Regions from separate parts of the Mesorhizobium sp. B2-1-3A genome, predicted to be linked through region 2. Evidence: riboswitches for the same ligand, from Rfam matches in the RefSeq annotation. Region 2 holds a riboswitch; the other holds the start of a gene.
The links. Region 2 has a riboswitch for cobalamin ahead of FJ977_RS02280 (DUF1636 family protein). Riboswitches for the same ligand answer to the same signal wherever they lie in the genome.
Positions count from the first base shown of each region.

Region 1 (9,883 bases), on a different contig from region 2:
CTGTCGTCTTTCGACTTCATGGCCTCGACCCCGACGCTGTTCAATTCCGGTACGCTCAGGCCGCAGCTGTCCTCATGCTTTCTGACCACGGTCGCCGACGATCTCGACGGCATCTTCAAGGCCGTGAAGGACAATGCGCTGCTCGCCAAATATTCGGGCGGGCTCGGCAATGACTGGACGCCGGTGCGTGGCCTCGGCGCCCACATCAAGGGCACCAATGGCGAGAGCCAGGGCATCGTGCCGTTCCTGAAGGTCGCCAACGACACGGCGATCGCCGTCAACCAGGGCGGAAAACGCAAGGGCGCGGTCTGCGCCTATCTCGAGACCTGGCATGTCGACATCGAGGAGTTCCTCGACCTGAGGAAAAATACCGGCGACGACCGCCGCCGCACGCATGACATGAACACCGCCAACTGGGTGCCGGACCTGTTCATGAGCCGCGTCGAAGCCGATGCCGAGTGGACGCTGTTCTCGCCTGATGAAACGCCCGACCTGCACGACCTCTACGGCACGGCCTTCAAGGTGGCCTACGAAGCCTTTGAGGCGAAGGCCGCCGCCGGCGGTGTCAAGGTGTTCAAGAAGGTTCGCGCGCTCGACCTGTGGCGCAAGATGCTGACCATGCTGTTCGAGACTGGGCACCCCTGGATCACCTTCAAGGACCCCTGCAACATCCGCTCGCCGCAAGGCCATGTCGGCGTCGTGCATTCCTCGAACCTGTGCACCGAGATCACGCTCAACACCTCGAAGGACGAGGTCGCCGTCTGCAATCTGGGTTCCGTCAATCTCGCCAACCACGTCACCCTGAAAGGCCTCGACCTCGATCACCTGGCGCGGACGACCGGTACGGCGATGCGTATGCTCGACAATGTCATCGACATCAATTTCTACACCATCCCCGAGGCACGGCAGTCCAATCTGCGCCACCGTCCGGTCGGTCTCGGCCTGATGGGTTTCCAGGATGCGCTGCAGGCGCTGCGGATTGCCTATGCTTCGCCCGAGGCGATAGCCTTCGCCGACATCAGCATGGAGGCGATCGCCTACAACGCGATTTCCGCTTCCTGCGATCTCGCCGCCGAACGCGGCCGCTATCCCAGCTTCGAAGGTTCGCTCTGGTCGAAAGGCGTGCTGCCGATCGACTCGATCGGGCTGATGTCGGACGCGCGCGGCGCGAAGGGCGACATGGATTGCTCATCGACGCTCGACTGGGAGAGCCTGCGCAAGCGGGTCAGGAAGACCGGCATGCGCAACTCCAACACCATGGCGATCGCACCTACGGCGACGATTTCCAATATCTGCGGCGTCGCGCAGTCGATCGAGCCCGCCTACCAGAACCTGTTCGTCAAATCGAACATGTCTGGCGACTTCACCGTGGTGAATGCCGCGCTGGTGCATGACCTCAAGGCCCGCGGCCTGTGGGACGAGGTGATGGTCTCCGACCTCAAATATTTCGATGGCTCGGTCGGCCAGATCGACCGCGTGCCCGACGACCTCAAGGCGCTCTACGCCACCGCCTTCGAGATCGACTCCGCCTGGCTGATCGAGGCGGCGTCGCGGCGCCAGAAATGGATCGACCAGTCGCAGTCGCTCAACCTCTACATCGCCAATCCCTCCGGCAGGAAGCTCGATGAACTCTACCGGCTGGCGTGGCGCATGGGCCTGAAGACCACCTACTATCTGCGCTCGCGCTCGGCCTCGCATGTCGAGAAATCGACGCTCAAGGGCACCGACGGAAAGCTCAATGCGGTGTCGTCGGTTGCCGCCGTTGCAGCCGCTCCAATCGTCATCAGTGAGGATGCCGCCTGGGGCAAGGCCTGCGCCGTCGACGATCCCGAATGCGAAGCCTGCCAGTAAGCAGCAAAAGAACAGGAAGAAAAAATGCTCGATTGGTCAGAACCAACCACCGCCGCCCGCCATCCCGCGCCGACGGAGCCTCCGCTCGCCGATGCCACCGGCCTTGGTCTCATCGAACGCGGCGGCGGCCGCGTTCGTGTCGACGACAAGCGCATGATCAACGCGCGTGCCGACGTCAACCAGCTGCTGCCCCTGAAGTATCGCTGGGCCTGGGAAAAATACCTCAACGGCTGCAACAATCACTGGATGCCGACCGAAGTGTCGATGCAGGCCGACATCGCGCTGTGGAAGTCGAAGGACGGATTGACGGAGGATGAGCGGCGCATGCTGAAGCGCAATCTCGGCTTCTTCGCCGCATCGGAATCGCTGGTCGCCAACAACATCGTGCTGGCGATCTACCGGCATCTCACCAACCCGGAATGCCGGCAGTATCTGCTGCGGCAAGCCTTCGAGGAGGCGGTGCACACGCACACCTTCCAGTACATCGTCGAAAGCCTCGGCCTGGACGAAGGCGAGCTGTTCAACATGTACCGTGAGGTGCCGTCGATCACCGACAAGGCGGCCTGGGCGCTCAAGCACACGCAGCATCTCGACGATCCGGATTTTCGCACCGGCACGCCGCAGGCCGACCAGTCGTTCCTGCGCGACCTCGTCGCCTTCTACGTCATCTTCGAGGGCATGTGGTTTTACACCGGCTTCGCGCAGATCCTGTCGCTTGGCCGCCGCAACAAGATGGTGGGTATCGCCGAGCAGTACCAGTACATATTGCGCGACGAATCCATCCATCTGAATTTCGGCATCGACGTCATCAACCAGATCAAGATCGAGAATCCGCATCTGTGGACGAAGGCGTTCCAGGAGGAGGTGCGCGGCATGATCCGCACGGCGGCCGAACTCGAGGCCGCCTACGGACGGGACACGATGCCGCGCGGTTTCCTTGGCCTCAATGCGGCCCTCTGCGAAACCTACATGCACTTTATCGCCAACCGCCGCTGCGCCCAGCTTGGCCTGCAACTGGTCTTCGCCGAGGTCGAGAATCCGTTCCCGTGGATGTCCGAGGCCATGGACTTGAAGAAGGAAAAGAACTTCTTCGAGACCCGCGTCATCGAATACCAGAATGGCGGTGCGCTAGCCTGGGACTAACAGCTCGCAGCTATTCGCGAACGATAGAACGGCGGCCATGAAGGGCGCCGCACTATACAGCCTCCTCAACCTTCGGAACGTATTTAACGCAAGGCAGGACGAGAGGACGCCGAACGCGAGCCCTGATCGGCGAAGCTGCGCTCGGCGATGGCGCCGAAGACAAGACCGATGGTGGTCCACAGCACCATATGGATGCCAAGCGAGGCAACACGGAAGCGCCACAAGAGATCGGCCGAGAATTTCTCCGGCACTTCGTTGATGGTTGGCAGCACGTACATGGCGACCGTTATGACCGCGATGAATGCCGCGCCCGCAATGATCGTTGCGTTCCAAGGGCCATACTGTGCCCAAAGCCTTCGTGACAGCCCGACCGCCGCCGTCAATGCGGCAATGGAGATCACCAGCATGATGAAGAACAGCACTGTCCGCGACCCTATCGTGTCGGGATTGCCGACCGAAGGTGGATTGGCGGGATATTTTAGGTCCGGAACCAGAACGATTGAAACGAAGGCTGCCAGGGCCAGTACTGCGGAGGTGGCGCGCGGTCCCAGGCTGCTGATGCGGCCATAGGTGTAGGCGAAGACCAGCGAAAACAGCCCGCCGATCGACGTGGCATAGACCAGCACGCCGGTCAGGAGGCCGAACCCGGCCTGTGTAGGACGGCTGACGAGTTCAGGCTCGGGCGCTTCGCCAGCGGCCTGGGCGGTTTGTTCCTCGAAGGCAATGGCCCGGTCGACCTGCGGCTCGCCGTAGATCTTGGCAAAACCAAATGCGAGAAGCCCTGCGACGATGCCGACCAGCATGCCGCGCAGCAGAAGACTACCAACCATGTTCATGATCCCCGAAGCATGACCTCGAAAAGCCCCCGGCCTTTCGGTTGCTGTCACGCGCTAAAACAAATGATCAGGACGGCATCCCTTCGGGATGGCCAGCTCTCAATGGCCAACTCTTAGTGGCAAGGGAAGCCGAGCAGGTGGCGACCGTCATGTACCCATTCATGGACATACATGCCCGAAATCATCGAGGTGGCACCTTCTTCCGCGCCGACGAAATAGATCGCAAGCAGGCACAAGAGACCGCCGAAGATCGCCCACGGAAGAAGCTCTTTCGCCGGGATCGGAACCGGACCGTAGGTTGGTGCAAAGGTGGTATTGGACATTAAGGCTCTCCTGGGATTCAGCGTCCCGTTGATCGAAACCATTTTCACGGGAGAAGGCCTGACTTTCAGCAAGAACAATTGCTGATCACAGTGGCGCGACCGTGCCGGAATTTCACCGGCTTCCAAACCCGTAACTCTGACGCCAGCCTATTCAGCCGGCGCTGTTACTGTCAACGAGATGTGATCGATCACACGGGAATGTGTTCGACCTGCCGGAACGAGGCCCTCGTGTCGGTGCTCTATCGGCTTTCCGCCCCGACCGTGTCGTTTCCGTGTGGACGGCCTTGGCGAGCAGGTGCTTATATCGTGGGGTTCAAGGTGCCCTTCAGTCGATTCGGCCGGAGGGATAATTGGGAAGCCGGTGAGATTCCGGCGCTGCCCCCGCAACGGTAGCGAAGCGTGCGTTCCGACAACAGACCACTGGGCAAATGCCTGGGAAGGTGTCGGAACCGGTCCAAAAAGACCCCTTCGGAGCCCGGAAACCAGCCTCGAACAGATTTGAACTCGACTGATCGCGGTGGGCGGTCAAGAGGTAGATGCGGACCGGCCTCAGCGCCGACCGTGGCTTTCCTCCATCACCACCAGGTTCAGTCCTTGCAAAGAAGGACGAACATGGATTCGCACAATGAAATACCGGGGCTCGCGCCCGGCAGACCGCAACGCCCTCGCACGGTGCGTCGCGTCAATGCGGCGACGATGCGCGCCGTCTCGCCGCTGCCGCCACCGGAAGAAGTGTTCTCCGACTGGCTGCTGTCGGTGCCGCATGACGCCGATCTGGAGGCCGCGGCCTTGAAAAAGATCGCGCTGATCGACCGCTGCGGCCATCTGCATCCGGACGTCTTGCGGCTGCGCACCTTGCTTGCCGTCGTCGCCGGAACCAGCGCCTGGCCGTCGCGCGTCCGCAATCTCTAAGTGCCGAGGAAAGAAATCATGTCTGCAAAATCTACTCTCACGGCCAAGCGCGGCCTGCTCGAACGTCTCGACGCCGGCGCCGTCATCTGTGCCGAAGGCTATCTGTTCGAACTCGAACGTCGCGGCTATCTGCAGGCCGGCCCGTTCGTACCGGAAGTGGTTCTCGAACATCCGGACGCGGTGACACGTCTGCATGAGGATTTCGTCCATGCCGGCTCGGAGGTTGTCGAAGCCTTCACCTATTACGCTCACCGCCAGAAGCTGAGGGTGATCGGCCGTGAGGATATTCTGGAAAAGATCAACCGTCAGGCGTTGCGCATAGCCAAGGATGTCGCCGACCGCAATGATTGCCTTATGGCTGGCAACATCTGCAACACCAATGCCTATGAAGCCGACGACAGGAAGACCCACGATGCCGTGCGCGCCATGTTCGAGGAGCAGATCGGCTGGGCGGTGGAGGAGGGGGCCGACTTCCTCATCGCCGAGACCATCGACTGGTGCGGCGAGGCCGAGATCGCGCTCGACGTGATGAAGAAAACCGGCCTGCCGACCGTGGTCACGCTCTCCGTCCACCGTGAGGAAAAGATGTTCGACGGCGTCTCGGTCGTCGATGCCTGCAAGCGGCTGGAGGCGGCGGGCGCCGACGTCGTTGGACTGAACTGCCAGCGCGGGCCGAAGACGCTGATGCCGGTGGTGCGCAAAGTGCGCGACGCCATCTCATGCCATGTCGCCGCACTGCCGGTGCCCTACCGCACGACTGACGCGGAACCGACCTTCCAGTCGCTGACCGACCGCGCCTGTTCCTGCATTCCCGGCAACCGGCCGTTCCCGACCGCGCTCGACCCGTTCACCTGCAATCGCTACGAATGCGCCGAATTCGCACGGGAAGCCTTTGATCTCGGGGTCCGTTATATCGGGCTTTGCTGCGGCGCGGCCCCGCATCACATCCGTGCCGTGGCCGAAGCGCTTGGCCGCAGCGTACCCGGCAGTCGCTATTCGCCCGACATGTCCAGGCACGCCTTCTTCGGCAGCGATGCGGCGATCCCAGAAGCCTACAAGGGCCGGCGCCTCGAGATCTGACACGCACCAGGCCACCACAGACATCCAAATCGCCAGACAGGAATGGGTTATGAACGTGCATCCTCTCCAGCAAACCCATGCCGACGGCGATACGATCGACCGGCTGGTGGCCGCGCACCGGCCGGGCCACGGCCTGATGCGTGCGTTCTACCATGATCGGGCGATCTTCGAGCGCGACATGGAACGCGTCTTTCGCCGCCACTGGCATTGCCTCGCGCATTCCAGCGTCATTCCAAACCCCGGCGATTTCGAGCTGTTCAAACTCGGCGATGAAGCAATCATCCTGACCCGTGGCATGGATGGCGCCATCCATGCCATGCTCAACGTCTGCCGTCATCGCGGCGCCGAGGTCTGCACCAGGCAGAAGGGCAATGCGAAAGCCTTCGTCTGCCCCTATCACGCCTGGACCTATTCCAGTGACGGTTCGCTGCGCGCCGCCCGCCTGATGCCGAAGGATTTCGACCGCGCCGCGCATGGATTGAAGAAGCTGCATGTCCGCCTCGCCGAAGGTCTGGTGTTCATTTCCTTCGCCGAGATGCCACCGGATTTCGATCCGGTCGAACAGTCGCTGCGAACCAGCTGCGGCCAGTATGGTTGGGCTGATGCCAGGGTGGCGCATCGCGAGACCTATCAGGTTGACGCCAACTGGAAGCTCGCCGTCGAGAACTATGTCGAGTGCTATCATTGCGGTCCGGCGCATCCGGAATATTCGCAGACGCATACTCTGGAAAAACCGACCGAGATGATCGAACAGCTCAACGCCGCGATGGAGCAACGCACCCGCGCGCTCGGTATCGAGATCGGCAGCGGCGACCGCTGGCGGAATTCGGCCGCTGGACAGGAAGCCATCCACACTTTCCGCTACGCGCTCTACGATGGTGTTTCGAGCGGCAGCCAGGACGGCTCGCCGGTGGCACCGCTGATGGGCCGCTTCACCGATTACGATGGTGGCGTCACCTCCATCCATCTCGGCGGCACGAGCTTCCTCGTCTGCTACCCCGACCACGGCATGATCTACCGCTTCATTCCGAAGACGGCTGATACCTGCGAGATGGAACTCATCTGGCTGGTGCGCGGTGACGCGGTCGAGGGCCAGGATTACGATCTGGAGAAACTGACCTGGCTGTGGAAGGTCACCACCGACGAGGACAAGAAAATCATCGAGCACACCGCGCGCGGCGTGCGATCGCACTATTTCGTACCCGGACCGATCGCGCCGATGGAGTACAACGAGCTGCGCTATATCGGCTGGTATCTCGAGGAGATCAGCCGACCCTGAGGGCTTTCCCTTGGGAATGCGTCAAGACGATGAGATAGCGGAGCCGCCATCGGATGCGCTGGCGGCTCCGCTCCGATCAGGCCGCGGCTCTGAGCTGTCTTGCCGCCTCCACCATGTTGACCAGTGCCGGACGGACCTCGTCCCATCCGCGGGTCTTCAGGCCGCAATCCGGATTGATCCAGAGTTGCCCGTCGGCAAGGCGTTGCCGGGCCAGCGTCATCAGATCGATCATTTCGCCGACCGCCGGAACGCGCGGCGAGTGGATGTCGTAGACGCCCGGGCCGATCTCATTTGGATATTTGTGGGTCCGGAAAGCGTCGAGAAGCTCCATCTTCGACCGCGACGTCTCGATCGAGATGACGTCGGCGTCCATCGCGCTGATCGCATCGAGGATGTCGTTGAACTCGGAATAGCACATATGAGTGTGGATCTGCGTGCCGTCTCCAACGCCTGACGATGCCAGGCGGAAGCACTCGACCGCCCAGTCGAGATAGGTCTGCCAGTCGGACTTGCGCAGCGGCAGCCCTTCGCGCAGGGCGGCTTCGTCGATCTGGATCATTGCCGCGCCCGCCGCCTCCAGGTCCCCCACTTCGTCGCGGATGGCGAGTGCGATCTGGCGGCAGGCCACGCTGCGTGGGATGTCGTCGCGCACGAAGGACCAGTTGAGGATCGTCACCGGCCCGGTGAGCATGCCCTTGACCGGCCTGTCCGTAAGCGACTGCGCGTAGTTCCACCACGAGACCGTCATCGGACGTGGCCGCGACACGTCGCCGAAGATGATCGGCGGCCGGACATAGCGCGAGCCATAGCTCTGCACCCAGGCATGTTTGGTGAAGGCAAAGCCGGCGAGTTGCTCGCCGAAATACTGCACCATGTCGTTGCGCTCGAACTCGCCGTGAACCAGCACGTCGAGGCCGATCTCTTCCTGCCAGCGGATCGCCGTCTCGGTTTCCTTCTTCAGGAAGGCCTCGTAATCGATATAGCTCAACTCGCCCTTGGCATGGGCGGAGCGCGCCTTGCGCACTTGCGGGGTCTGCGGAAACGAGCCGATCGTGGTCGTCGGAAAGTTCGGCAGGCCAAGTTTTCGTGCCTGCAACTCGCGCCGCTCGGCGAACGCGCCCTGCCGGCGCCGCATCGGCTCCGTGACAGCCAGCAGCCGGCCTTCCACCAGCGGATCATGCACCTTGAGCGATGTGGCGCGGGACTGGACGGCCTCGGCCGATGCCTGCAACTCCTTCGCAACCGCGCTCTTGCCTTCGACAAGCGCCTCCGCGAGCAGCGTCAGCTCGTCCATCTTCTGGACCGAGAAAGACAGCCAGGATTTGAGGTCCGCATCGAGCGTGGTCTCCAGTTCCAGATCGATTGGGACATGCAGAAGCGAACAGGAGGGCGCAATCTCGATGCGGTCGAGCGGCCAGCCGGCAACGACCGGGCGGATGCGGTCGAGAATGGCGGGCAGGTCGGCCCGCCAGACGTTGCGGCCGTCGATCAATCCGAGCGAAAGGACCTGGTCCTTTCGCGACAATCGGGCAACGGGTTCCAACTGCTCCGGCGCCCGCACAAGGTCGATGTGCAGGCCGGCGACAGGCAAGGCCAGCGCCGTTTCCAGATTGTCGCCCAACGCGCCGAAATAGGTTGCCAGCATGATGTCGAGATCGGGAGCCGCCGCCGCGAACTTCTGATACGCCAGTTCGAGACCGATGCGTTCGGCCGCATCGAGGTCGAGCACGAGGCAGGGTTCGTCGATCTGCACCCAGCGGGCACCGGCCTGCGACAATTGCTTGAGAAGCTCGGCGTAAACCGGGAGCAGCCTTGGCAGCAACGCTATCGGGTCGAAAGTGCTGCCGCGCGCTTTGGCCAGCTTGAGAAAGGTGACCGGGCCGAGAATGACCGGGCGCGTGCGGATGCCGAGGGCTGCGGCCTCGCGAAACTCGCTGAGTGGCTTGGTCGAACGGAGTTCGAACGTCTGGTTGGCAGACAGTTCGGGAACCATGTAGTGGTAGTTCGTGTCGAACCACTTCGTCATCTCAAGCGCGGCAACGCCGTGGGCGCAAGCTTCATGGTCGTTGCCCTGATCGCCGCGCGCCATTGCGAAATAGACGTCGAGCGGAACCTCGCCTCCGTTCCAGCCATAGGCTTTCGGAATCGCGCCGACCATGATGGCCGTGTCGAGCACATGATCGTAGAGCGAGAAATCGTTCGAGGGGATTTTCGTGATGCCACGATCGCGCTGTTCGATCCAGTTGGCCTCGCGCAAGCGCTTGGCGGTTTGGAGCAGGTCTTCGGCCGAGCTCTTGCCCGACCAGTAGCTTTCCAACGCGGCCTTGAGCTCGCGATGCCGGCCGATGCGTGGAACACCGAGCGTGGCGGTCGGGACTGAGAAAGTAGACATTGCATACCCCATAAGGTTGGGGGCATGGGTCAAGCGGATGCATGCAGAACCAGCAGCGAAGGCCGCG
Region 1 is NZ_VFWK01000006.1:35,731-45,613, forward strand. Features, by position in the region: gene FJ977_RS24760 (ribonucleoside-diphosphate reductase subunit alpha) at 1-1,851, shown strand, start outside; gene FJ977_RS24765 (ribonucleotide-diphosphate reductase subunit beta) at 1,876-2,994, shown strand; gene FJ977_RS24770 (CbtA family protein) at 3,078-3,824, opposite strand; gene FJ977_RS24775 (CbtB domain-containing protein) at 3,944-4,153, opposite strand; adenosylcobalamin (AdoCbl) riboswitch at 4,198-4,287, opposite strand; cobalamin riboswitch at 4,453-4,659, shown strand; gene FJ977_RS24780 (hypothetical protein) at 4,766-5,065, shown strand; gene FJ977_RS24785 (homocysteine S-methyltransferase family protein) at 5,084-6,145, shown strand; gene FJ977_RS24790 (aromatic ring-hydroxylating dioxygenase subunit alpha) at 6,195-7,424, shown strand; gene metE (5-methyltetrahydropteroyltriglutamate--homocysteine S-methyltransferase) at 7,501-9,816, opposite strand.
Region 1: linked by a shared signal. The riboswitch ahead of FJ977_RS24775 (CbtB domain-containing protein) and the one ahead of FJ977_RS02280 (DUF1636 family protein) in region 2 are both predicted to bind cobalamin.

Region 2 (21,049 bases):
CGACTTCGCGGACCATCTGCGCGCCCATGTTCTCGAACTTGTCCTCAAGCTCGATTTCCTTGGCGACGGTGACGCCGTCCTTGGTAATGCGCGGGGCGCCGAACGACTTGTCGATGACGACGTTGCGGCCCTTGGGGCCGAGGGTCACCTTCACCGCGTCGGCGAGGATGTTGACGCCGCGCAGCATGCGCTCGCGGGCATCACGGGAGAATTTTACGTCTTTGGCAGCCATTTTTAAGCTCCTGGCAGGGGCTTGGGGTAAGCCCGGAATTCAGTTGACGGTGAGGCCGATAATCAGCCGATGATGCCCATGATGTCGGATTCCTTCATGATCAGAAGGTCTTCGCCATTGAGCTTGACTTCGGTGCCCGACCACTTGCCGAACAGGATGCGGTCGCCAGCCTTGACGTCCAGGGGCACGAGCTTGCCGCTTTCGTCGCGGGCGCCGGAGCCGACGGCGATGATCTCGCCTTCCTGCGGCTTTTCCTTCGCCGTATCCGGGATGATGATCCCGCCGGCGGTCTTGGATTCGGATTCGACCCGGCGAACGACCACGCGGTCATGAAGCGGGCGGAACTTCGACTTTGCCATTTTTTCTTCCTCGAATGAGAACGGTGAGAAACAGTTCCTCCGTCCGGCGAAGCCGGACATATGGTTAGCACTCACCAAGGGCGAGTGCTAACGTGGCGCTGAAATAGGCCGCCGACCTGCGAGAGTCAAGGCGCACGGGAAGGGGCAGTCATGGGAAATTTTTCTCGCGCTGACCGGCGGTGCCGAAAAATCCCGGTTGCCGCGCGAACTCCCGTTCGAATGCAGTCCTGTCAAGCGGAACCCGGTATCCGAGGCACAAGCCATTTTCCGGAGTGTCAAGATCGAACCACGGGTTGTTCTTCCTGCCGGCGCCTCGGCGATTCAAGCACCAGAAGCGGGCAGCGTTCGGCCAGCGGGTAAGAGCCGCTCGGCACGACGCGCACCTGGTCGAACCAGGCGCTTGCCTCATCCAACAGCGTGGAAAGCGTCGCAAAACTGTACCTGGTTTCGGAACCTGCATAGACGTCGATCGTGTTGATGGACACCATGCTCCATCCCGTCCGTGCGGCAAGGGCTTCGCGATCCGGAAACAGCCTGTCGAATGTTGCACGGATTGCCTGTACTTTGACGGTATTGTCGCCGTCGTCCGTCGTGCATGCCATCGCGATGCGCCATTTGAGCGCGTGAAAATTCTCGACCCCGCCAGCCAGCACCGAAGCTTCGATGTCGAGCAGATCGTCCGCCGCTTCCGGCCGGGCGAAAACCCGGATCGCCGCGCGCTTGCCGGGCTTCAGCACTCTTGCGATTTCGCCCAGCAGCGCATGGCGGGCGGCTTTGGAATCGACTGCCGACAGGCAGCCGTCGCCGATGACGGCGTCGAAACTGGCTTGTTCCAGGGGGAGGCTTAGCCAATTGCCGGCCATCGCCCTTCGCGAGGCGTTGTCGCCCGCCCACACGCCGGAAATCATGGTTGCCGATTGATCGATCGCCAGCATCGACCTGCCCAGGATTGCCAGTTCGGGTGTCACGCCGAGCAGAAGGACATCGGCATTCCCGAGACCAAGTTCGCGATCGAATATGTCGACGGTTTCCGCGGTCGGCCGGAGCGGGGCGTCCAGGAGCTTCCAGTGCCGATGATAATTATCCCAATGATTTGGCATTCAAACCCGTTGGAGCCCAGGAAGGTCTGGCATCGAGCGATGAGAGCCGCTTAATGGAAGCGGGCATGGAAGCCAAGGGGAATTGCTGTGTCGCATATCGTCGTCATAACGCATGAGCATGACCGGTTCCTGGGCAAGCGCAATCTTATGTTGCGGAGGGGCAGCCCCTATCTGCTTTTCGATGTTCTGGAACAACTGAAGCGGCGCGGCCATTCGGTCCGGATCCAGCAAGGCCCATCGAAGATATACAATGCCGATATCGCGGTTCTGCACGTCGATGCGACAGTAACGCCCGCGGACCATGTCGACTATGCCAAGGGCTTTGCGTTCTGCCTCAATGTCGGGGCGTCCGATATCTCGAAACGGCGGATCAGCGGGGCTCTGATATCGGAAGGCGACGCCTGGCAGGGCCCGGTCATCGTCAAGAGTGACCTCAACAATCGGGGTATTCCGGAGACACTCCTCAACCGGCGATCGAGGCGCGCCGGGAAGCCGCCGCCTTTTCCGCATCTGCCAACCTTGCAACCCTATGAGGTCTATGGATCTCTCGGTGAGGTTCCGGACGGCATCTTCGGAAACGACGATCTGGTCGTGGAAAAGTTCATCCCGGAAAGAGAACCCGACGGTTTTGCGGCGCGTTTCTGGGTGTTTTGCGGAGAGCGCGAGCGCTGTACCCGCTACGTCTCGCCAAACAGCCTGGTCAAGGCATCCGAAACGATCCGGCGTGAGCCCGTCCCGGTTCCCGACGAAATGCGTGAGCGGCGGCGCGAACTCGGCTTCGACTACGGAAAGTTCGATTTCGTCCTGCATGAGGGCAGGGCCATTCTGCTTGATGCCAACAAGACTCCCGGCCGTCCCCAGAGTCTCGCGAAGATGTTCGCGGCCGGCGCCGCCGATCTGGCCGACGGCTTCGAAGGCTTCATCCGTCAGGCAAGATAGGCTAACAAGCGGCTGAGGCCGACGCTCCGTCTAAAGAAACAGCCGCAACTGGGTGTGAATGATCGACCGGTAATCCTCGATGGTGCGGCGGCTTTCCGCTTCGCCCTCCGCAAGTGCCAGGCGCACCACGCCGCCGGCGAGCTGGAAGATCAGCAGAACGATGCGTTCGAACTGCTCGTGCTTCCGCGGCTCGATCAGGCCGATGACGTGGTCGCAGAACATCCTGGCCTGGTGCCGCGTTTCGGCGATGTCGAGATTCTTGAGCGCCTTGTCGGCCTGGATGGCGTTCTGCAGATCCTGGATGGCCGGATCGCCGGCGACGCGGCTGAGGTAATCGTCAAGCAGCCGGTCGGCCGCGACGATGACGTCCTTGGCTTCGCGGACATCGGCGATGATATCAGTCAGTCGCGCGCGGCTGACCTCCGAAAACCGCTCATAGAGCATCGCCAGGATCGCCGACTTGTTGGGGAAGTAGTGATAGACTGTGGCGATCGGCCCGCCCGCCAGCATGCCGACCTCCTTCATGGTGACGGCGTCGATGCCCTTCTCGCCGATCAGCTTCATGGTCGTCGACAGGATGGCGTCGATGCGCTCGCGGCTGCGCTCCTGCTTCGGCATGCGCCTCGGTTCGGTCGCTGTTCGCCTTGCTTGTGTCATGCACCGGTCTTTCGCTCGAACTGCCAAATTCTGGTTGACAAGAAATATGATCAAGTATCAGGTCCTGAAAATGCTGACAGATTGTCAGCTTTTCTGCCGTGCGGCAAGGATGTTGGGAGGCGCCTTTGACATCTGGTGACTCGCATACCGGAAGCGGCGACTGGCTGGTCGGCAACCCGACCGGCGGCCAGCTTGCCTCCGCCCTGTGGATCGGATCGGTCGGTCTGCTCATTCTCGGTATGCAGCCGGTTTTGCTCGGCGCCCTTTATACAGAGGGCCATGTCAGCGGCGATGAATTGGCACTGGTCGCCACCGCCGAACTGATCGCCATCGCCATCGGTTCGGCGATCGTTGCAACGCTGCTCTCGGCCCGCAACATGCGCTGGAAAAGTGCGGCCCTCCTGCTCCTGCTGGCACTGGCGAATGTCTGGACCGCCTATGCCGCCGGCGCCAACATGTTGATGGCGGCCCGCGCCGTGGCCGGCCTTGCCGAAGGCGGCCTTGTCGCGGTCGCCACCGAACTGATCGCCCGCTCGCGCCGGGCCGAGCGCATCGGCGGCTATTTCGTCACCATGCAGACGCTGGCGCAGTGCCCTCTGGCCCTGCTACTGGCGCTCTATGTCATTCCAGCGGCCGGGTCGGCCGGCGGCTTCCTCGTTCTGGCGGTCGTCTGCGTCCTGTCGCTGGGGGTCGCCTTCACGGTCCCCGCCGACTATGCCGATCTGCCCAAGGACGAGGATCTGGCCAATGTGCTGACGGTTCCTTCGATCACGGCGTTGTTGTGCATCTTCTGCTACTTCATGTTCTTTGGCTCGATCTGGGCCTTTCTGGAGCCGCTTGGCGCCCAATTCGGCATCGACGGCCGCACCGTTGGCCTGATCGTATCGGCCAGCCTCGCGATGCAGGTTCTGGGCGCGATGACCGCGACCGTGTTCGAGGCCCGCATCGACTATCGCCTTGCCATAGCGGCAATTGGCACCGTCGCACTTGTCGCCTCGCTCATCCTCGCCAGCGGACCCGGCCTCACCACGTTCTGGGTCGCCGCCCTGGTCATGGGTTTTATTCTCCTGTTCATCGTGCCCTATCAGATCCGGCTGACGATCACGGCGGACGAGACCCGCACGGCCGTGCTCTTGGTGCCTGCCGCGCAGCTCCTTGGCCTGGCGGCCGGGCCCGTCGCGGCGTCGCTGCTCATTGACGGCAAGGATTTTCGCCCGGTTCCGGAATTCGCTGTCGGCAGTGCCTTGGCCAGCGTGCTGCTGCTCGGCCTGTTCGTCCTCGTCTCGCGGCACCGCCGCGCCGTTGCCTGACCGGGGGTAATATGTCCAGCTGGAGCAACTGGTCGGGCTATGTCACGGCCGAGCCGCGGCTGATCGCCAGCCCCGCCGATGCCGGTGAAGTAGGTGATCTCATTCGCACCGCACCCGGCCCGATCCGTGTCGTCGGTGCCGGTCACTCCTTCACGCCGCTGGTGAAATCGCAAGGCACCATCCTGTCCCTGGAGAAACTGGAGGGGCTGGTCTCGCATGACGCTGAAAAGCATCAGGCGCGCGTGCGGGCGGGCACGCGGCTTGGTTCGCTCATGCACATCCTGCAGGATATCGGCCAGGGCCTGCCCAATATGGGCGACATCGACCGCCAGGCGATCGGCGGGGCGCTGGGAACCGCGACCCATGGTTCGGGACCGACGCTCGGCGCCTATCACACGCAATTGGAGACGGTGCAGATCGTCGACGGGTTTGGCAAGGTTCGCGACTTCACCAGGGCAGGGGATCAGGACACGATCCACGCCATAGGCGTCGCGCTCGGTGCCTTCGGCGTCATGAGCGAAGTGACGTTGAACAACATTGCGACCTACAGGCTGCGCCGCCGCAAATGGGTGCTGCCGATCGCCGACATGCTGCGCGATTTCGAAACGATGATGAGCACGCACCGGTCGGCCGAATTTTACTACATCCCGTTCTCCGGCCATGCGCAGTTCATCGCCAGCGACTTGAGCGACGCGGCGACCACCGCGCGTCCTACCGAGAATGACGAGGCCGGACTGCGGACACTGCGCCGGCTGCGCACCGGGCTAGCCTGGCTGCCGTCACTGCGCCGCCGGCTGATCCAGGGCGCCGTCGCCAAGGTGCCGGCCGAGGACTATGTGCAGGACTGGCTCAATGTCTATGCCAGCGACCGACAGACCAGATTCAACGAGATGGAATATCACCTTCCGTTCGAGGAAGGACCGAAGGCGCTGGCCGAAATCATCGAGCTGACCGAAAAGCGCTTTCCCGAAGTCTATTTCCCAATGGAGGTGCGCAGCGTCGCGGCCGATCAGTTCTGGCTCTCGCCCTTCTACAACAGGCCGACCTGTTCGATCGCCATCCACCACGACGCGGCGAACGATCCGTTGCCGTTCATGCAGGCGGCAGAGCCGGTCTTTCGCAGATATGGCGGCAGGCCGCATTGGGGCAAGATGCACAGCCTGAAGGCGGCGGACTTCAAGAAGCTCTATCCGCGCTGGGACGATGCCATGGCGGTGCGCCGCGACATCGATCCGCGAAACCGTTTCGTCTCGCCCTACATGGCTGGCTTGTTCGGCATCGAACCATGAGCGCCTATTTCGCCACTCTATCGCAGGCGCTGAAGCAGGCCGGTATCTTCCAGCCCTGTCTGGTGCTGGACCGCGACCGGCTGGACAGCAACATCGCCCTGGTGAAGGACAGGCTTGACCCCAGCCTTGCCGTGCGGCTGGTCGACAAGTCGCTCGCTTGCCTGCCGCTGCTTTCGCATATCGGCAAGACGCTTGGAAGCGATCGCTTCATGACTTTCCATCCGCCGATCAGCGCGGCGGTGCTGAAGGCGTTCCCGCATGCGGATCTGCTGTACGGCAAACCAATGCCGGTCAGCGCGGCAAGAGCGGTGCTGGTGAAGGGCGACGCCGACTGGTCGCGTGTCTGCTGGCTGGTCGACAGCGACGAAAGACTGGCGGAATATGGCGCTCTGGCCGCCGATCTCGCTATCGAGCTGCGTATCGCCTTCGAGGTCGATGTCGGCCTCCATCGCGGCGGGTTTGCCCGCCCGGCCGAGATCAAGGCGCTGACGGTGCCGAAGGGCCTGTGTTGCGAAGGCATCATGGCCTATGAGGCGCATGCGCCGGAAATCCCCGGGCTGTTTGGCGGTGCTGCCAAGGCGTTGATGAAAGCCTCGGCGCTGGCGGCAGATTTCGTCGTGGCACTCGAACCGGATCAGCGCCGCATCCTCAACATCGGCGGCTCGAAGACGGCGCTGCTGCATGGCGCGGGCGTTGCCAACGAAGTCTCGATCGGCTCGGCTTTCGTCCTGCCCAGCGATTTCGACAAGCCGGGGCTCAACGGATTCCAGCCGGCCGCCTTCATCGCCACCCCGATCCTCAAGGCGGCCGATGCGGCGCTGCCAGGCCCGGTCTGGTTCTCGAAGGCCTTGCAGGCGCTCGGCCTCTTCCCGCGCAAAGGCTGCTATCTCTATGGCGGCAAGTGGATGGCCGAAGCGGTGTTCCCGGAAGGAATGAAACCAAACGGTCTGATGGGGTTTTCCTCCAACCAGCAATTCATGAGCTTGCCGGCAACAGCGCAGGTGAAGCCGGGGGATTATGCCTTTCTGAGGCCGACGCAGAGCGAGGCTGTGCTGCAGCAATTCGGGCCGATCGCGGTATTTTCTGGCGGCAAGATCGTTGATCGCTGGCCGGTGTTGCCGATGGGTTGAGGGGCGCCACTGCGGTCGTGATTGGCGCACCGACCCCGCGATGTCGTCATTCTAGGGCGGAGCGACGCGAAGCGGAGCGCAGACCCTAGAATCCATGCCCCCTTCCGCTATGCAACGAAATGGATTCTTGGCGCCTAATGCAGACACATGAAGCCCGTTCTGCGGCGTGGCGCGCTTCGGCCACCGTCACGGAATGGATTCCAGGGTCTGCGCGCGTCGCTTCGCTCCTTGCTCCGCCCTAGAATGATGAAGTTGTGAGGTGCGTTGGGTCAACCATTTTATTGACTCAGTCAACCAAATGATCAATCCTGTGCGGACAGGAGATGCCCATGACGATTCACCATCAGCCCGGTAACGAAGCGCCCAACAAAGACCTGATCGACGCGGTGCGGGCTTTCAACCGCTTCTACACCCGCCAGATCGGGCTGCTCGACGAAGGGCTGCTGAAAAGCGCCTTCTCGCTGACCGAGGCGCGCGTGCTCTACGAACTGGCGCACCGCGACGGTCTGACCGCGACCGACCTCGGGCGCGACCTCGGTCTCGACGCCGGCTATGTCAGCCGTCTGCTGAAGAAGTTCGAGCGCCTTCACCTCATCTCCAGGTCGACGATGGTTTCGGACGCCAGGCAATCGTCGATTGCGCTGACGCTGGCGGGCAGGAATGCCTTCGCGCCGCTGAACAAGGATTCGCACGACCAGGTCGCGGCGCTCCTCGATCGGCTGCCTGCGTCGGAGCAGGACCGGCTGGTGAAATCCATGCGGACGGTCCAGGCTCTGCTGGGTGAAAGCGCCGAGCCAAGGATCCCTTATCTGTTGCGGCCGCTGCAGGTCGGCGACATTGGCTGGATCATCCGCCGGCAAGGCATGCTCTACGCGCAGGACTATGGCTGGGACGAAACCTATGAGGCGCTGGTTGCCGAAATCCTCGCGGCATTCGTCAAATCCTTCGATCCGAAATGGGAACGAAGCTGGATCGCCGAGCGCGATGGCGAGGTCGTCGGCTCGGTCTTCGTCGTGCGCAAATCGCCCAAGGTGGCGAAGCTGCGCCTGCTCTATGTCGAACCTTCGGTGCGTGGCCTCGGCATCGGCAGGCGGCTGGTCGAGGAATGCATCGGCTTTGCCCGTGCGAAGGGCTACAAGACGCTGACCTTGTGGACCAACGATATCCTGATAGCCGCCCGGCACATCTACCAGGCGGTCGGCTTCAGACTGACCGAGGAAGAACCTCACCACTCCTTCGGCAAGGATCTGGTTGGCCAGACCTGGGACTTGGAATTGTAGTGCCGGTCAATCCTTGATCGGCACCCAGATCTCTAGCCCGCCATCGCCGCTGCGCGGATCGAACTCCGGACCGTAGCGTTCGAATTCCGGCGCGTCCGCTATCTCGTGCCCGGAGGCCGGCAGCCATTTGTTCCAGATCGTGTTGACGGTGCGGCGGATGGTCGAGATGTGCTCGCGATGCGCAAACACCGCATATTTCTGGGCGGGTATGCGCACGCGGCTGAGTTCCCTTGGACGGTCGGAAAAATCGGTGACCTCGACACCGGCGACGTAGTCGAAATTGCCGGCATCGTCGCCGTTGGCGCAGACGCCGTAGGCGACGTCGCCGGTCTCGCCTGGAATGTTGCCGATATAGGGACCGAAGCGTTGCCACTGCATCGGAATGGCGGCGCTGGTTTCACAGGTGTAGCGTTCGCCGAGCCCAGCGATCGGCAACGGCCGGCTGGTCTCGAAGCGCGGTGGTTCGAGGGCCGAAAGAAAGGATTGGTCCATCAGGATCGGCTCCACGAGGTCGAGGGTCTTGGTCGAGCCTCGCGCGCGCACCATCTCCGGCGTGGTGCCGAACTGTTCGCGGAAGGCGCGGGTGAAAGCCTCATGCGAACTGTAGCCGGCATCGAGCGCCACCGAGAGGATGTCGGGCGCTCCGCCGGCCAGCCTGCGCGCCGCCTCGGTCAGCCTGCGTGCGCGCATGTAGCCCATGACCGAGCGGCCGGTGGCGGCGCCGAAGGCGCGCGTCACATGAAAGCGCGACACGCCGCTGCTTTGGGCGACATCGTCGAGCGAGATCGCCTCCGGCAGATGGCTCTCGACAAACCACAGCGCTTTCTCGGTCGGGTTCATGGGTTCCTCGCATTGAGCGGATCATCTTGCGGCCTTCGCGCGCGGCAGTTTGATCGAAATTGCGCTTGCCGTGCAATCCGGACGGCAACGCTCCGCGGCCAGCCGCATCTCCAGGAGCGAGACTGGCTCGCTGTCTTCTTCCGGCAGCAAGCCCTCACTTGACGTCCCCGCGCGGCATGATCTAAGATGTAATGTAATTACATAACATGTACAATTTGAGCGCCGCCGCGGGATCGACAATGCACCGAGAAATCCGTTGCGAAGCAATTGGGGGAAAACTACGATCGAGTGGTGATGGTCCCCGAGTCGAAAGGCGAGGGGTGAAAAGGGAACACGGTGAGACCCAATAGGTCGAAGCCGTGGCTGCCCCCGCAACTGTAAGCGGTGAGCAAGATCCGAAATGCCACTGGCCGGCAAGGCTGGGAAGGCAGGATTGCGCAACGACCCGCGAGCCAGGAGACCTGCCATCACTGAGTTGACCGGACGGGGTGTGCCGGGAGGAAACGTGGACGTCGGTCTTGTCTGCCGGCTCGCCAACATCCTTCCGTCGCCAGTTTTGGAAAGTGACGGAAAGTTGGACGGCGCCATCGATCACCGCATCATCGTGTGCACGCTTTGCCGTGACGTTCCGACCGGCATCCGGTCGGGCGAAAGCCTGTGCGCCGACTTGCGCTCCCGGCTCTCGGCCCACGATGAACCCGCCGTGTCGCATGGCTTCACGATCGAGGGCGTCGAATGCATGGCGGGCTGCGCACGGCCGCTGACGGTAGCCTTCCAGGCGCCGGGCAAGGCCACCTATCTCTTCGGCTCCATCGATGCCGAGGCCGACGCTGGCGATCTCGTGCGATTTGCCTGGCTTTACGCCTCGCTCGCCGACGGCTGGTGCAATTCCGGCCAACGTCCGCCGCGACTGGCCGGCAAGACGCTGGCCCGCATCCCGGCGCCGGGCAAGCTGGCGGGTGATAGCCGATGACAATGCCACTCCTCGAGGCGCGCGACCTGGGTGCCGTGGCGAATGGCCGGAATCTGGTCCATGCGGTCAGCCTTTCTATCGCCACCGGCGATCGTCTCGCCATCATCGGCCCCAATGGCGCCGGCAAGACGACGCTGCTGCGCATGCTGTCGGGCATGCTCAGGCCAAGTTCGGGCGAGGTGAAGCTTGGCGGGCGACGCCTGGACAGGATCTCGACAGCCGAGCGGGCCCTGCACATGGCCGTCGTCGGCCAGACCGACCAGCCGGATCCGCGGCTGGCGGTGATCGACTATGTCGAACTTGGCCGCGTTCCGCATGCCGGCCTGAGGCGCAGGAGCGAGGAGCGTGACATCGTGGTGGACGCGCTGCGCCGGACCGGCCTTCTGCCGCTGCTTGGCCGCACCATTGGCTCGCTGTCTGGCGGGGAGCGCCAACGCGCCCAGCTGGCGCGCGCCATTGCGCAGCAACCGAAAGTGTTGTTCCTCGACGAGCCGACCAACCATCTCGACCCGCGTGCTCGCGGCGAGCTTCTCGAACTCGTCGCCGGCTTCGGCATGACGGTGATCGCGGTGCTGCACGACTTGGCCCTGGTGGCGCCGTTCGCCACCAGGGTCGCGGTGATGAACGAAGCGCGGCTGCACGCGTTGGCCGCACCGCGCGAAGCGCTGACGCAACAGCTGATCCGCGAGATTTTCGGCGTCGACGTGTTTCGCCTGCGCCACCCCACCGAGGACCGTGAACTGACGGTGTTCGATGTTCCGAACCGCGCCGCGCCGCCATCCTGATCGAACCATCCCTCATCAGCACTGTTCAACCAAGGAGCAAAATCCGTGAAACGTCTCGCCTTGTCGCTCGTCTTTTCCTTGCTGGCCTCTACCGCCTTCGCTTTCCCCGTCACCGTCGACAGTTGCGGCAAGCCGCTGACCTTCGACGGGCCGCCCAAGCGCGCAGTCATCCATGATCTCAACATGGCCGAGATGGCCTTCGCGCTGAAGCTGCAGCCGTCGATCGTCGGCCTGACCGGCATCACCGGATGGTACAAGGTCGGCCCCGAATTCAAGGCCGAGCAGGGCTCTATCCCGGAACTCGCGCCCAAATACCCGACGCTCGAGAACCTGGTCGCCGTCGAGCCCGATTTCTTCTTCGCCGGCTGGTACTATGGCATGAAGCCGGGCGGCGACGTGACGCCCGACACGCTCGCCCCACATGGCATCAAGACACTGGTGCTGACCGAGAGCTGCGTCCATCTCGACAAGAACCGCCCGGCGGCTTCCATGGACCTGCTCTATGACGATGTTGAAAAGCTGGGCAAGATCTTTGGCAAGGAGACCGAGGCGCAGAAGCTTGTCGCCGGCTGGAAGGCGCAACTCGCCGACATCACCACGAAGGTCGGCGACGCCAAGGGAACCCGCGTGTTCCTCTATGATTCCGGCGAGGACAAGCCGTTCACCGCCGGAAAATTCGCCATCCCCAGCGCCATGATATCAGCCGCCGGTGGCGACAACATCATGGCCGACATGGACACCAGCTGGGGCAACACGGACTGGGAAACAGTGGCCTCGCGCAATCCGCAATTCCTCATCCTGCTCGACTACCAGGATGGCGGCGGCTACAGGAAACTGCTCGATTTCCTGAAGGCGCATCCGGCGATGAAGGAGACGGACGCGGTCAAGAACGAGCGTTTCGTGGCCCTTCGCTATGCCGAACTGACGCCTGGACCGGCAAACATCGAGGCGATCGCCAAGATCGCCAAGGCGATGCATCCGGAAGCGTTCTGATGCTTCTTGCCCCAGGGCAAAAATCCGGCGCGCTTTCGGGGCACAAGGCATTCGCGCTGGCCATGGTGGCGGGCACGGTGGCGGTCGTCGCCCTCGTGCTGCTGTCGATAGCCTATGGTTCGACGCTGATCCCGCTGACCGACGTCATCGCCTCGCTTGGCCATGCCGTCGGGATGCATGAACACCAGGTGTCGGGCCCGGTCGGCAAGATCGTCGTCGATCTCAGGCTGCCGCGCACGATCCTGGCGGTCTGTGTCGGTGCCGGCCTCGGTATAACAGGTGCTTTGCTGCAGACGGTGACCCGCAACGATCTCGCCGATCCTTTCCTGTTCGGCCTGTCGTCGGGGGCCGCCGCCGGCGCTGTTTCCGTCATCACCGTCTTCGGCGACAGTTTTGGCATCTGGACCTTGCCGGTCGCCGCCTTCACCGGCGGCATACTGGCCGCCTGCATCGTCCTGCTGCTGGTCGCACGGGTAAGGGGGCAGGGACCGGAGCGGCTGATCCTCGCCGGCCTTGCCGTCTCCTTCCTGTTCACGGCATTGACCAATTATCTGGTCTTTGCCGGAGACCAGCGTGCGGCCCATTCGGTGCTGTTCTGGACGATGGGCGGGCTCGGGCTGGCGCGCTGGGATAATGTCTGGCTGGGCGCCTTGGGAGCCGGCACGATCGCGGCCTACGGGCTGTGGAACCACCGCAGGCTGGACGCCTTCCTAGCCGGTGAAAGTGCTGCCGAAAGCCTTGGCGTGCCGGTGGCGCGCATGCGCAGAGCGACGTTTCTCATTGCGGCCTTCTCGACGGCAATTCTCGTCTCGGTCGCCGGCGTCATCGGCTTTGTCGGATTGATGATCCCGCATCTGTCGCGGCCGCTGGCCGGCCCCTTGCATCTGCGCCTGATCGCAAGCTGTGCATTGTTCGGGGCGGTGCTCTTGCTGGCAAGCGATCTTCTCGCCCGGACGCTGCTGCCGCCGCAGGAACTGCCGATAGGCATCATCACCAGCTCACTCGGTGCCTTCTTCGTCGTCACGCTGGTCGTCCGAAACCGCCTGTGAAAAGGCCGATTCCTGCCTGGCCGGCTGTCTCCAGCGGTTCACTGATTGCCAGCCGCGATCGCGTTGCAAGACCGCCATGCACATTTGCCGGCTTCGGCCGTCACGTGACATCTTGAATAGTAAGCACGCTTATTATATGTATCGCTCATGGTTTCTGATGGCATAGATAGACTGGGCTTTTTGATCCACGACGTGCAACGTCTGCTGCGCAAGCGCTTCGAGACGCGTGCCAGCGGGCTTGGCCTTTCGTCGGCGCAATGGCGCCTCATGGTGCGTGTCGCCAAGGAGGCAGGCGTTACCCAGGCGCGGCTCGCGGAACTGCTCGAAATCGAGCCGATCAGCGTCTCGCGCCTCGTCGACCGGATGGAGGAGGGCGGCTGGATCGAACGCCGCGCCGACGCCGCCGACCGCCGCGTGCGCATGATTTTCCCGACAGCCAAGGCGAGCGCCGCCTATGCCGAGGTCAAGAGCCTCGCCGGCGAAGTCTATGAGGAATCGCTTGTCGGCGTTTCGCCCGAGGACCGCCGCGTCCTGATCAGGGCGCTCGATGTAATCGTGCAGAATCTGACGGACGGCGAGGCTTCGTCGCTTGAAAAGGTAAAGAGTGCGGAAGGCGCAGCAGCATGAATGCGGTAGCCAAGGTCGACGAAAACGCCCCCAAGGTCGAGATGGAAGCACCGGCCCAGCCGGTTGCCGCCCCTGTCGCGGTCGCCCCGCCCGTAGTGCCGGTGCCGGCGGCGCCAAAGAAGAAGCGCCGCATGGGCCGCTTCTTTTTGATGTTCGCCTTGCCGGCCGCGCTGATCATCGGCGGCGGCTATGTCTGGGTGACCGGTGGGCGCTATCAGGAGACGGAGAACGCCAATCTGCAGCAGGCCAAGGTGTCGATCGCCTCGGACACGGCAGGCCGCATCGTCCAGGTCGCCATATCGGACCATCAGTTAGTCAAGCAGGGGGATCTCCTGTTCGCAATCGACCCCGAGCCTTACCGGATCGCGCTCGCCCAGGCCGACGCCGCGGTTGCCGCGGCACGCCTCAATGTCGAGCAACTGCGTGCCGCCTACAGCCAGTCGATGGCGCAGGAGAAGTCCGCCAGCAGCGAGGTCGACTACGCCCAGTCGCAATATGACCGCGCCGCCGATCTCGCGCAGAAGGGCATCAACGCCAAGTCGTCGCTGGATCAGGCCCGCAACGACCTCGACAAGGCAAAGCAGCAGGTCGCCGTCGCCCAGCAAGGCATTGTCAGTGCCAAGGCAGCACTTGGCGGCAACCCCGACATCGAAACCGACAAGCATCCAACCGTGATGTCGGCGCTCGCCGCGCGCGACAAGGCCGCCTACGACCTGGCGCAGACCACGGTCAAGGCGCCCGCCGATGGCGTCATCTCGCAGGCCTCGTCGTTCAAGGTCGGCCAGTTTGTCGGCTCCGGCACGCCGCTGTTTTCGCTGGTCGAGACCGGCGACACCTGGATCGATGCCAATTTCAAGGAGACCCAGCTCACCAACATGAAGCCGGGCCAGAAGGCCGAGATCGTGGTCGACACCTATCCGGGCAAGACCTTCGAGGCGACGGTCAAGGCGATCGGTGCGGGAACGGGTGCTGAATTCTCGCTGCTGCCCGCACAGAACGCCACCGGCAACTGGGTCAAGGTCACGCAGCGCATCCCGGTGCGCCTGGAACTCACTGATCCCGACGCCAAGATGGCGCTGCGGACGGGCATGAGCGCTTCTGTCACCGTTGACACCGGCGTTGCCCGCGGTTTCCCCGCGATATTCGGTCACGCCAAGGCTGGCGAGGCCGCGCAATAAGTCAGCGGAAGCCCGCGCGGACCAGGCGGGTGGACGTGGATAAAAGGATTGGTCTGATGGGAGGAGTGGGAAGGATCAGCGCCTGGTTCGAGCCGCGTTGCGGCTTGGCCGAATCTGAAATCTTCGACACGGACCCGTCGGTCCTCATGTTTCCGGGCGGCAGGCATCCGCTCATCAGAGACCCTCGGTCGATGTAACCCCCACATCGATAATCGCGTCCCACCGCGATGAGGCTCTCAACGGAAGGCTTTGCCGCCCGGAAACCCTATGTACACGTTTTTGTTACCGGCTGGAAGTTCCGCGGATGAGCACGCCCGAATCCTTCAAAGAAGTGCCGCATCGCGGCCTGATCACGGTCGCGCTCATGCTGGCGACCGTCATGCAGGCGCTCGACACCACGATTGCCAACGTCGCCCTGCCGACCATGACCGGCGATCTCGGCGCCTCTCCGGACAACATCAACTGGGTGCTGACGTCCTACATCGTGGCCGCCGCCATCATGACGCCGGTCACCGGCTGGCTCTCCGACCGCTTCGGCCGCAAGGAGCTATTCCTGACGGCCGTGGTCGGCTTCACCATCTTCTCCATGCTGTGCGGCCTGGCATGGAGCCTCGAAACCATCGTGCTGTTCCGGCTGATGCAGGGCGTGTTCGGCGCCGCAATCGTGCCGCTGTCGCAGACCTTCCTGCTCGACATCAACCCCAAGGAGCGTCACGGCCAGGCCATGGCCATCTGGGGCGCCGGCATCATGCTGGGACCGATCCTGGGCCCGACGCTGGGCGGCTGGCTGACCGAGAATTTCAACTGGCGCTGGGTGTTCTTCATCAACCTGCCGGTCGGCATCGTCGCCTTCATTGGCATGGCCGCCTATCTGCCGGCCGTTGCCCGGCGGGTGCGCAGCTTCGATTTCTTCGGCTTTGCCATGATATCGCTCGGCGTCGGCGCGCTGCAACTGATGCTCGATCGCGGCGGTGAGGTCGACTGGTTTTCCTCGGTCGAGATATGGATCGAACTCGGTTTGGCCATCACTGGCTTCTGGGTGTTCATCATCCACACCATGACGGCAGAACATCCCTTTATCGACCCCAAGATCTTCCTCGATCGCAATTTCGTGACCGGCCTGGCGTTCATCTTCGTCATGGGTGTGCTCATCCTGGCCTCGATGTCGCTGCTGCCGCCGATGCTCTCGACCATATTCGGCTATCCGACCATCACCATCGGCATCGTCATCGGTCCGCGCGGTGTCGGCACGATGATCTCGATGCTCGTCGTGGGGCGCATCATGGGAAAGATCGACGCCAGAATTCTCGTCGTCATCGGTTTTCTGCTGACCGCGCAGTCGCTCTACACCATGGCCAGTTTCACGCCGCAAATGGACAACTGGCTGATCATCAGCTCCGGGGTGATCCAGGGCCTGGGCATGGGCATGGTGTTCGTATCGCTGTCGACGGTTACGTTCGCCACGCTCGACGTACGCTTCCGCACCGATGCGACCGCGTTGTTCAGCCTGGTGCGCAATCTTGGCTCGTCGATCGGCGTTTCGGTCGTGACGGTGCTGCTGGTGCGCAACACGCAGATCAACCACGCCGAGCTTTCTGCCTTCATCAACCCGTTCAATCCCAACCTCTGGGCAGTCTCGCCCGCGGCCGCCGGCGGCGATCCCACGGCGCTGTCGGAGGTCGATCGCATGGTCAATATCCAGGCGATGATGATCTCCTACGTCAACGACTTCAAAATACTGATGATGATGACGCTGCTCGCCATCCCGTTCGTCTTCCTGCTGCGCAAGCCGAAAGCCGGCCCGGCCGGCGGCGGCGCACCCGCCGCGCATATGGACTAGGCCCCGCGGCAGGCAATCTGTCTGCCGCCGATATGGACTAGGCCGCGGCAGGCAATGTGCCCGCCGCCAATATGGACTAGGCCGCGGCAGGCAATATGCCTGCCGCCGATATGGACTAGGATTGCCGCGTCGGTTGGTGCTAGCTCATTGCGGAAGCGGCCTGCATCGTTTGGCCGTTGACCCAGCGGGGCGTAAGAACGATGCGGCACCAGACATTTCCGGTATTCGATCTCGGGCGGTTCGAAGACGCCGGCGCCGAGGAGAAGCAGGCGCTCGGCGCCGAGGTCGACCGCATCTGCCGCGACACCGGGTTCCTGGCTGTTACCAATCACGGCATTCCACAGGCGGTGATCGATGCGGCATGGTCGAAGGCACGGGCCTTTTTCGATCTGGCGCCGGAGCAAAAGCAGCGCTCGAAGGCGCCCTACAAGGGCTATCCCTACGGCTATCTTGGCCCTGAACTCGAAGCATTGGCCAAATCCCGCAACGTCGACACGCCGCCCGACCTCAAGGAGAGTTTCAACGGCGGCCCCCTGAGCGTGCCGCAAGGCATGTCCGATCCCGAGGCGCTCGCCTTCTGCTATGCCGAAACGATCTGGCCCGGAGAACCGGAGGGGTTCGTCGACGCCTGGAAAGCCTACTATGCGGCGCTCGAGGATCTGGCGCTGCGCGTCATGCGTGTCTTCGCCACCGCGCTTGGTCTGCCCGAAAATCATTTCGACAGCTATCTCGATGCGCCGATCAGCGCGCTTCGGGCGCTCAACTATCCCGAACAGCATGTCGCGCCGAAACCCGGCCAGATCCGCGCCGGCGCCCACACCGACTATGGCAGCCTGACCATCCTCCTGCCGCAGGCCGGATCACGCGGCCTTCAGATCATCACGCCGGATGGAGAATGGACCGAGGTGCCGCCGATCCCGGGAGCCTTCGTCATCAATATCGGCGACCTGATGGCGCGCTGGACCAACGATCGTTGGGTCTCCACCGTGCATCGCGTGGTCAATCCGCCGGCGGATGAGGGTGGCAAGGACCGGCGCCAGTCCATGGCCTTCTTCCACCAGCCGAACTGGGACGCGGAGATCAAGGTGCTGCACGCCTGCCTCGCCGACGGCGAAGCGCCGAAATACGAGCCTGTGCGCTCCGGCCCCTATCTGATGGGAAAATTCAAGGCGACGACCAAGTAGGCCGGGCAGGGAAGTTCTATTTTCCGAGCACGAGAGCCCAGTAGCGCAGGCTGGAGTCGCGGCCGTCGCGCACATAGGCAAGGCCGAAGCGGGTGAAGCGCGGGTCGAGCATGTTACGGCGATGGCCGGGCGAATGCGCCCAGATGTCGAACAGCTTCTGCTGGTCGAAGCGGCCCTCGGCGATGTTTTCGGCGGCGGCACCGGCAATGCCATTGTCCTTGACGCGCGAGGCAAAGTCCTTGCCCCAGCCCGTGGTGTGGCTCATGCGCTCCCGCGATGCCATGTAGCCGGCCTGCTGAAGCGCCGCCTGTTCGAGTTGGGCGTCGGGAACGAGCGGGCCAAGCCCCGCCGAGGCGCGCAGGCTCGCCAGCGTGCCGGTCGCGGAGGAGGAAACCCCGGCGCCTTGCCCGGTCGGCAGCGAGACGGTGCCGCAGGCGGCGAGCCCGGCCAAGGCCGCGAGGCCGGCTGCCTTGAGCCATGTGCGCCTGTTCAGGCCTTTTTGACGGATTTCGACTTTTTCAGCTGTCATGCCCGTCTGACATAGTCGCGATCATGGCTTTTGCCGGGCAGGGCGGTGAAAATCGCTACCACAGGCCACGAGCCGATTCGAAAAGGAGATCCAAGACATGCTGCATCACATCTCCTTTGGCGTTTCCAACATCGAGCGCTCTGCTGCCTTCTATGATGCCGTGCTGGCGCCGCTCGGCTATGTCAGGGTCTGGGACGATCTCAGACCCGGCGAGCCCGATCAGGCCGTCGGCTACGGGATTGCCGGTGGCGGCGACAAGCTGGCGCTGAAACTTCGCCCGAAAGGACAGCGCCCGCCCGGTCCGGGTTTCCATCTGGCTTTCGCCGCGCCGGATCGTCAGAGCATCGCGCGGTTCCATGCGGCCGCGCTTGCTCACGGCGGGCGCGACAACGGCGCGCCAGGCCCGCGGCCCGACTATGGCCCGCACTACCATGCCGCGTTTGTCATCGATCCGGATGGCCATCACCTAGAGGCGGTTTTCAATTCGCCCTGATGGCGGCCGGATTGGGTTCTGCCGGGCCGGAGACGAAAATCCCGTAAGGAGAGCCGAAACGCCGTCCACGCAGCGACAATCCCGGGAAGATCGGCTATGATGCCTTCGTTCATGAAGTGGCAGCTACGGGCGGCCACCCCAGGCGGTGACCGCCCCCCGAAGAAAAACGGAGGATGGTTATGGCCGGCTTTCATGTCATGGCGGACGCCTACGGGATGCATGTGCAGCCCACGGTGCGCCGCATCACCACGGCGGATCTCTGGGACGCGCTCAGGCTCGGCGCCGAGGATTTCTGGGCCAAGCCCTCGCACTACGTGTTCCTGTGCCTGATTTACCCGGTCGTCGGCCTGATCCTGACGCAGTGGACATCGGGCTCCAACGCCATCCAGCTTGTCTATCCCTTGATGTCGGGCTTTGCCCTGGTCGGGCCTTTCGCCGCGATCGGGCTTTACGAGATCAGCCGTCGGCGCGAACTCGGCATGAACACGGATTGGCGCCATGCGCTCGATGTGCGCCGCTCCCCGGCGCTGCCGTCGATCGCGGTCATCGGCATCATGTTGTTTGCGCTGTTCCTGTTGTGGCTGTTCACCGCCCAATCGATCTACACCAGCCTGTTCGGCGACCAGCCACCGGCTTCGATCGGCGCTTTTGTCCGTGATGTGCTGACGACCAGCAAGGGCTGGACGTTGATTCTGCTTGGCAACGCGGCCGGTTTTGTCTTTGCGGTGGTGGTGCTGGCCACGACGGTGATCGCCTTTCCGCTGCTGCTCGACCGTGATGTCGGTGCCGTCTCGGCGATCGAGACCTCGGCCCGGGCGGTGATGGCCAACCCGCTGCAGATGGCGCTGTGGGGGCTGCTGGTCGCCGTGCTTCTGGTGATCGGTTCGATCCCGCTGTTTGCCGGGCTGGCCGTGGTCATGCCGATCCTGGGTCACGCCACCTGGCACCTCTACCGCAAGGTGATCGAGCCGGCGCAGATCCGGCCGATCCGCCGGCCGATGTAGGCTAAGGCATGATCCTCAAAAGTGGGAACCGGTTTTGGGAAAAGATCATGCTTGGATAGGGCATGATCCTCAAAAGCGGGAACCGGTTTTGGGAAAGGTCGTGCTGGAGGGCCTCAGCGCTGCGCGTCGGTCGCCATCTTCAGCGCCAGTGCCGTCAGCACGGTTCCCATCATCCAGCGTTGGATGACCAGCCACAGCGGCCGTCCGGCAAGGAATGTGGCGATCGAACCGGCCGTCACCGCGATGATGGCGTTGACGGTCAGGCTGATCGTGATCTGCGTCGCGCCCAGAACCAGTAGCTGTGACAGGACATGGCCTTTGCCGATGCTGATGAATTGCGGCAGCAGCGACAGATAGAGAACGGCCACTTTCGGATTGAGCAGATTGGTCATCAGCCCCATGGCGAACAGCTTGCGCGGCCCGTCTTTCGGCAGGTCGCGCACCTGGAAGGGCGAACGTCCGCCAGGCTTCACCGCTTGCCAGGCCAACCACAAGAGGTAGAGCACGCCGGCAAAGCGCAACGCATCGTAGGCATAGGGCACGGCGAGCAGCAGTGCGGTGATCCCGAACGCCGCCGAAAGCACATAGAACAGGAAGCCGACCGCAACCCCGCCAAGCGAGATCAGTCCGGCCTTCGGCCCTTGCGACAGCGAGCGTGAGATCAGGTAGATCATGTTCGGGCCTGGCGTCAGCACCATGCCGAGGCAGACCAGCGCGAAGGCGAGATGGTTGGCGGTATCGGGCATTGTTTGTCCCCAAGCGTGCCGCGATGGATGCGCGATCCCGCGAGCGGCCAATATCTGCCTGTCGCGGCGGGCGCCCGCAAGGGCTTGGGGGGCGCAGGCATTGCGCCAGCGGGTGCATGATTCCGTTCGACGCGACGCGCTCTAGCCGACCACCCGCAGGTTCGACAGTTCATTGCCGATTTCCTTGAAATCGTTCGACAGGCTGGCGCCGGTCGCATTCCAGAACAGCTTCGCCGGTTTGCTCGGGTTCGTCGGATCCTTGCGGAAGCGCGAGTCAGAGGAGCAGGATTTCAGCGCGTCGATCGCCAGCTTGTCGCTGGCCTTGGTCGTCGACAGGTCGAGCGCCACCGTCATCACCATGATGTTGGCCGCCTTGGCGTTGTTGCAAAGCGCTGCCATCTGCTCGTTGAGCGCGTTGGTGTAGTTGCCGTTCGAATAGTCGAACTGACCGATGGCGCTCGATGTGCCCATGAACAGGCGGCCGACCGAAGTGCCGTTGTAGCCGGGGTTGA
Region 2 is NZ_VFWK01000001.1:439,702-460,750, reverse strand. Features, by position in the region: gene groL (chaperonin GroEL) at 1-232, opposite strand, end outside; gene groES (co-chaperone GroES) at 295-591, opposite strand; gene FJ977_RS02320 (class I SAM-dependent methyltransferase) at 867-1,691, opposite strand; gene FJ977_RS02315 (hypothetical protein) at 1,779-2,630, shown strand; gene FJ977_RS02310 (TetR/AcrR family transcriptional regulator) at 2,661-3,287, opposite strand; gene FJ977_RS02305 (MFS transporter) at 3,413-4,597, shown strand; gene FJ977_RS02300 (D-arabinono-1,4-lactone oxidase) at 4,609-5,886, shown strand; gene FJ977_RS02295 (alanine racemase) at 5,883-7,016, shown strand; gene FJ977_RS02290 (helix-turn-helix domain-containing GNAT family N-acetyltransferase) at 7,346-8,296, shown strand; gene FJ977_RS02285 (AraC family transcriptional regulator) at 8,303-9,136, opposite strand; cobalamin riboswitch at 9,415-9,620, shown strand; gene FJ977_RS02280 (DUF1636 family protein) at 9,642-10,109, shown strand; gene FJ977_RS02275 (ABC transporter ATP-binding protein) at 10,106-10,894, shown strand; gene FJ977_RS02270 (ABC transporter substrate-binding protein) at 10,940-11,887, shown strand; gene FJ977_RS02265 (iron ABC transporter permease) at 11,887-12,936, shown strand; gene FJ977_RS02260 (MarR family transcriptional regulator) at 13,084-13,563, shown strand; gene FJ977_RS02255 (HlyD family secretion protein) at 13,560-14,741, shown strand; gene FJ977_RS02250 (DHA2 family efflux MFS transporter permease subunit) at 15,046-16,581, shown strand; gene FJ977_RS02245 (2OG-Fe(II) oxygenase family protein) at 16,782-17,765, shown strand; gene FJ977_RS02240 (CAP domain-containing protein) at 17,782-18,294, opposite strand; gene FJ977_RS02235 (VOC family protein) at 18,392-18,787, shown strand; gene FJ977_RS02230 (DUF2189 domain-containing protein) at 18,967-19,791, shown strand; gene FJ977_RS02225 (LysE family translocator) at 19,905-20,537, opposite strand; partial or broken gene FJ977_RS02220 (TadE/TadG family type IV pilus assembly protein) at 20,679-21,049, opposite strand, start outside.